2 regions of the Brevibacillus sp. 1238 genome follow, and region 1 is predicted to be linked to the other one. Evidence: riboswitches for the same ligand, from Rfam matches in the RefSeq annotation. Region 1 holds a riboswitch; the other holds the start of a gene.
What was found. Region 1 has a riboswitch for glycine ahead of M2298_RS01545 (amino acid permease). Riboswitches for the same ligand answer to the same signal wherever they lie in the genome.
Positions count from the first base shown of each region.

Region 2: it holds a riboswitch for glycine, as region 1 does, so the genes downstream of both, gcvT (glycine cleavage system aminomethyltransferase GcvT) here and M2298_RS01545 (amino acid permease) in region 1, are expected to answer to the same signal.

Region 1 is NZ_JARXWC010000001.1:341,582-344,997, reverse strand. Features, by position in the region: gene M2298_RS01550 (iron-containing alcohol dehydrogenase) at 1-1,086, opposite strand, end outside; glycine riboswitch at 1,492-1,591, shown strand; glycine riboswitch at 1,595-1,653, shown strand; gene M2298_RS01545 (amino acid permease) at 1,992-3,365, shown strand.
Region 2 is NZ_JARXWC010000002.1:225,103-228,518, forward strand. Features, by position in the region: gene M2298_RS04885 (DEAD/DEAH box helicase) at 1-1,352, opposite strand, end outside; glycine riboswitch at 1,573-1,669, shown strand; glycine riboswitch at 1,670-1,786, shown strand; gene gcvT (glycine cleavage system aminomethyltransferase GcvT) at 1,878-2,978, shown strand; gene gcvPA (aminomethyl-transferring glycine dehydrogenase subunit GcvPA) at 3,025-3,416, shown strand, end outside.

The DNA of each region.
Region 1 (3,416 bases):
TTTCAAAAGCCGGGTCTGCTTCATCGCTTCTTCCGCCATCTCGGCAAGCGCTGTCTCAGGGATGTTGAACTCGCGCAACGACTGGGGAATTTCCACGTAACGGCACAGACGCGTCATCGCTTCGATCGCTTTTTCCGCCGCTTCATCCAGGCTCAGGCCAGTTGTATTTTCTCCGAGCGCCCGGGCGATGTCTCCCAGCTTTTCCAGGCAGGCGATCTTGTTCGTGCGCATCACGTAAGGCAAAAGCAGCGAGTTGCTGACGCCGTGCGCCATGTGGAAGCGTCCGCCGAGCGGGTAAGCCAGGGCATGTACAGCTCCTACCCCTGCATTTCCGAAGGCAAGACCCGCCATCAACGCGGCTGTAATCATGGCTTCGCGCGATTCGATGTTGTCCGGGGCCGCGTACGCTTTTGGCAGGTGAACAGCGATCAGCTTCATCGCGCCAATCGCCAGCGCGTCCGTGACTGGGGAGGCAAACTTGGAAATATAGGCTTCCACTGCATGCACCAACGCATCCACGCCGCTCGCAGCGGTAACACTCGGCGGGCACGTCAGCGTCATCATCGGCGAGACGATAGCGACATCCGGCAGCAAGTAAGGGCTTACAATTCCTTTTTTTACTTGCTCCTTCGTATCGGACAAAATCGAGATATTGGTCACTTCCGAGCCTGTTCCCGCCGTGGTCGGAATCGCGATCAGCGGCAAGCCCGGCTGCTTGACCAGATTCGTGCCAAAATACTGTTCGATGCTGCCCTCATTAGTCGCCATGACCGCAGCCGCTTTCGCAATGTCGATCGCGCTTCCTCCGCCGACCGCAATCAGCCCGTCGTAGCTTCCTGCGCGAATCATGCTGACACACAGGTCGACGATTTCGATTTCCGGCTCCGGATTGACGTCCGGGAAGATGCCTGCCTTCATCGGCAAAAGCTCCTCGACTTGCGCTACCACCCCGGCCTGAATCAAAATATGGTCGGTGACGATCAGCGGACGCTGCACCCCCAGCCGGGCGACTTCCTCTGCAAGCAATGCCAGCGAATCGCGGCCTGTGACCAGCTTGTTCGCAGCAGCAAATGTAGAAATGTTCATGTTGTCACTCTCTCCCTTCTCTGTGCTGCCACTTAAAAGCAACTCCCGTGCCAAAGCCTTAAAATTCGCTGCACTCAACCTCGTTTGCTTCCGGCGAAATGGTAGATTTCCGCTCGCGAAACCACCTTTTCTCACATGTTCGTCACATTTTTCACTCTCGCTTTGCCCGGAACAAAAAGCAACCGTTTTCATCCGATCACCGATCATGTTTCAAATCAAAATACATCATATTGATTTGTTTTCGAATCAAATTGTTGTTGATTCTTGCCATCTCCCTTGTTTGTTGGACTTCAATCGGTCAAAAATGTTTTATGCTTAAAATAGTCTGTTAATTGGCAATTTTCGTTTGACAAGCTATTTGGAATAATTTACTATCAAAAGAACGCATGCGAATATCTATCGCGGATGAATATTGCGGGAGAGACTAAACTTACCGTTTAGCACCGAAGGAGCAAATCCTGACCCCCAGGACAAATCTCTCAGGTAAAAGGACCGCAATGGGACGCATCTCTGGAGAGAGCCATTGGCCACCAAAGGAGTTAAACACTCTCAGGTAAAAGGACAGAGGAAAATAGGAACCAGCCTATTTTTCCCGTTCCTTTTTTTATTGGCGAAAAATAGGATTGCTGCTAGAAATCGCTGCGCTTTCAGGGGAACAGCCACATCCCCACTCGGGCAAACAAGGAGGGAGCAACCGGAAGCAAACAGCAAAAAATAAGGACTCACTGAAAAATGTAAGCGTTTTTTTCGTTGGAAGTAACTTAATGATGTATTTATTCTGTACAGCTATGTTACTATGAGAATTATAAAGAATCATAAACTTTTGTGAAGAAAAAGTCGTCGAGCAAGTAGTTGTCTTTCCAAGTAACTTTGCAGAATCAGACAGAGAGAAAGAGGGGGATCACATGGAACAACAAAAATTGGCGAGAGGTCTGAAAAACAGACACGTTCAACTCATCGCAATCGGTGGAGCCATTGGTACCGGACTATTTCTGGGTGCGGGAAAATCCATTCACCTCGCCGGGCCATCCATTTTGTTTGCGTACCTGATTACTGGGATTATTTGCTTTTTGATCATGCGCTCGCTCGGCGAACTTCTCCTGAGCAACCTGAACTATCATTCCTTCGTCGACTTCGTAAAAGACTACCTCGGAAACATGGCTGCGTTCGTCACAGGCTGGACGTATTGGTTTTGCTGGATTTCGATTGCCATGGCCGATTTGACGGCTGTCGGCTTGTACACACAGTATTGGTTTCCGGGAGTGCCGCAATGGATGCCGGGGTTGATTGCCCTCGTAATTTTACTTTTCATGAACCTGGCAACCGTGAAGCTGTTCGGAGAAATGGAGTTTTGGTTCGCGCTGGTAAAAGTCATCGCGATTCTCGCCTTGATCGTCGTCGGTATCGTCATGATCGTCAAAGGCTTCTCTACCAACTCCGGCGCTTCCAGCTTCACGAACTTGTGGAGCCATGGCGGGATGTTCCCGAACGGAATCAACGGCTTCTTACTTTCGTTCCAGATGGTCGTCTTCGCGTTCGTCGGCATTGAACTGGTCGGGCTGACTGCCGGAGAGACAGAAAATCCTGAGCGCGTCATTCCAAAAGCGATCAACAACATTCCGATCCGCGTCTTGCTGTTCTACGTCGGTGCGCTGATCGTGATTATGAGCATCTACCCATGGAGTGCGATCGTTCCGACAGAAAGCCCGTTCGTGCAAGTGTTTGCCGCAATCGGAATTGCTGCCGCTGCGGGAATCGTCAACTTTGTCGTACTGACCTCCGCCGCTTCGGCATGTAACAGCGCCGTCTTCAGTACAAGCCGAATGGTCTACTCTTTGGGCAGAGAACAAAACGCGCCTGCGGCCATGACCAAGCTCACAACTCGCCAAGTTCCTGCCAATGCCCTGTTCTTCTCTACCGTCGTCATTCTCATCGCCGTTGTATTGAACTACATCATGCCAGAAGGCGTCTTCACGCTGATCACGAGTGTCTCGACGGTTTGCTTCCTGTTCATCTGGGGCATTACGGTCATTTGCCACCTGAAATACCGCAAGACAAGACCAGAGCTGGCAGCGCAAAACAAATTCAAAATGCCGCTCTATCCGTTTGCCAATTACTTGATTCTCGCTTTTCTCGCGTTCATTCTCGTCGTGCTCGCACTTGCTGAAGACACGCGCGTTGCCTTGTTCATCACACCTGTCTGGTTCATCATGCTCGTGGTGATTTACAAGCTGCGCAAAGCGAAAGTCGATCAGGTCAAAATTGCCGAAAACTCGTAAGCGGTAAGCGACACAACCAAAAACCACATTCATGAACGAATGTGGCTGCAT
Region 2 (3,416 bases), on a different contig from region 1:
ATGTCGTAGTTGATCACCTGATTGCAAAATTGCAGGTTGATCCCTTCGCCGCCTGCTTCTGTCGCGATCAGCACTTGTGCGCGGTTTTGAAACAGATCGGTCATCCAGTCTTTTTTGCTGCGCTTGAAGCCGCCGCGAAACGGCACAGAGGTAATTCCGTGGTCATGCAAATATTTTTGCAAGTAATTTTGCGTGGCCCGATATTCGGTGAAAACGATCACTTTGTCGTTGATCTGCTGAATCAGCTCGACCGTTTTGGCGGCCTTGGAATGCGTCTCGATCCGCTTGATCATCTCCACCAGTTCCAGTATTTGCGCCCGCAGCAAAGACTCCTCGCTGGTGCGTTGATGCATGTTGTACAGCGTCATGAAGGAGGCTTCCTTGCTGGAGCAAACCTCGCGCTGGAGCGTGATGAGAGCGAGCGAATTGAACAGCCCGGTTCCCGTCTTGTACTGATCGTGGACAAAGCGCGTGACGCCCTCGTACAGCTTCATCTCCTCCTGCGTCAGCTCGATGGGAATCGACTGCACGCGGCGGCTGGTGAACTGGATGCCGCCGTCGCTTCGCTTGTTGCGAATCATGACCTTTTCGATTTCTTCACGCAATTTTTCGCTGTTTTTCGATTGGCGCTTTCCCTCGACGTAATTGGTGGAAAACGACGTCGAGTGGCCCAGATGCCCCGGTTTGAGCAAATTGATCAGGTTGTACAGCTCGTCCATCTCGTTCTGGATAGGGGTGGCGGTGAGCAGCAAACAGTATTTTTTGCGAATTTCCTTCACGAATTGATAGTTTCGGGTTCGCTTGTTTTTGAGCTTGTGCGCTTCGTCGATAATGAGCATGTCGTAGTCGATATCGAGCACATGGCGGCGATGCGGATCGCGTTTGGCCGTGTCGATGGAGGCGACGACGACTTCGTGCTGACGCCACATGTACTCTTTTTTTTGCGCGACGGCAGGAATGCCGAATTTTTGTTGCAGTTCTTTTGTCCACTGAATGACGAGAGAGGCGGGAACGAGGACGAGAATTTTTTTCGCCAAGCCTCTGACCATGTATTCTTTCATGATCAACCCTGCCTCGATGGTCTTGCCCAATCCGACTTCATCCGCGAGAATCGCGCGGCCGCGCATGTCATTCAGCACGCGTTCCGCCGTCTGGAGCTGATGGGGAAAAGGCGAGAGCAGCGGCAAGTAGTTCAGGCATTGCAAAGAATCGAACTCGCGAACCGCCATCGCTTCTTCTGCTTCCAGCGCCAGCTTGAACAGCTCCCACTTGTCCCATGGACCATCTTCGTGCAGCCGCTCGGTCAGCGGCGATATCCAGCTCGTGTCAAATGAAACAGGAACATTCGGCATATACGTTACTCCTTTACACAGCTCTGCCATAACTTTCATGCGTTTTAATAAAAAACTTAACATTATGGGTAATGTTCATCACTTTGTTAAGTATTTCTTGATCTGACTGTTAATTTGCATATTTTCAACTGTCGACTCTCATGGTAGGATATAGAGGAAGTTCGTTCATTAGTATGGAAATCATAGCAAAAACTTATGTATGACCATCTAACCAACGCGAATGATAGTAGCAGGGAGAGACTGCGTGAACCACTGCAGCGCCGAAGGAGCAAGCCGGTAACGGTGAATCTCTCAGGCAAAAGAACCTCTACTGGACGCAACTCTGGAGAGAGCTCGCATGTCGAGCCACCAAAGGGGAAACTTGCAAGCCCGGTGATCCCCGCCGAGCTTGATTGGCAAGGTAACTCTCAGGTACCAAGGACAGAGGAGGAGAAATGGGCACCTTTCTTTTGGTGTACCCGTTTTTTCGCCTCTGTTTTTTCATGGGGAAAAATGCCGACTATCTGCCTTTAGGAGGTGCCACACATGTCCAATCTGAAAAGAACGCCACTGTTTGATTCCTATGCAAAATACGGCGCCAAAACAATCGACTTCGGCGGTTGGGAGCTGCCTGTACAGTTTTCCAGCATTGGTCAGGAGCATGAAGCTGTTCGCACGAAAGCAGGTTTGTTTGATGTATCCCACATGGGAGAGGTGGACGTAAAAGGCGAGAGCGCGCTCGAATACTTGCAGCGCGTGACAACCAACGACGTTTCCAAGCTGGCAGTGGGACAAGCTCAATACAGCGTGCTTTGCTACCCGGACGGCGGTACGGTCGACGATTTGCTCGTTTACAAATACGCAGACGACCATTACCTGCTTGTCATCAACGCTGGCAATATTGACAAAGACTATGCATGGCTGCAGGAGCACCTGATTCCGGGCGTCACGATCGAAAATATCTCGCCGCAAACGGCGCAGATTGCGATCCAGGGGCCTTTGGCTGAATCGATTTTGCAAAAGCTGACTCAAACGGATCTGTCCCAAATCGGCTTTTTCCGTTTTGAGCGCGATGTAGAGGTTAGCGGTATTCCGGCATTGGTATCCCGTACAGGCTACACGGGCGAAGATGGCTTCGAGATTTACCTGGCTGCGGATCGTGCGGCAGAGCTGTGGGACGCCCTGCTTGAAGCAGGCAAAGAAGACGGTCTGGTTGCTTGCGGACTGGGTGCGCGTGACACGCTGCGCTTTGAAGCCAAGCTGCCACTGTACGGTCAGGAACTGAGCAAGGACATTACACCGATCGAAGCGGGTATCGGTTTCGCGGTGAAGGTAGATAAAGCAGTGCCGTTCATCGGCCAAGAGGTGTTGAAAGCGCAAAAAGAAAACGGCGCGCCTCGCAAGCTGGTAGGGATCGAGATGATCGATCGCGGCATTCCGCGCACGCACTATCCGGTCTATGTCGGAGAAGAGCTGGTAGGAGAAGTGACCACAGGGACACAATCCCCGACCTTGAAGAAAAACGTTGGTCTGGCCCTGGTCAAAAGCGAGCACACGGCGATTGGCACAGAGGTTGAAGTGGAAATTCGCGGAAAACGACTGAAAGCTGTTGTTGTTGCCGCTCCTTTTTATAAACGTGCGAAATAACCAAGCATAAGCCCACAATACATCCTATTTGAGGAGGACAACGTTCGTGAAATACCGCTACCTGCCCCAAACTGATCAGGACAAGCGCGAAATGCTCGAAACTCTGGGCATTTCCAGTGTAGAAGAACTGTTTGCAGACATTCCGGAAGAGGTGCGTTTCAAAGGTGCGCTGAACATTCCAGAAGCTCTGTCCGAGCCTGATCTGGTCAAATACTTCACTCGCCTGGCTAACAAAAACGTCAACTTCAGCACACACGTCAACTTTTTGGGTGCTGGCGTTTATCAGCACTATGCGCCAAGCACAGTCAACCACATGCTGCTCCGCGGAGAATTTTTCACGGCTTATACGCCTTACCAGCCTGAAATCAGCCAAGGCGAGCTGCAAGCAATTTTTGAATTTCAGACAATGGTGTGTGAACTGACAGGAATGGAAGTAGC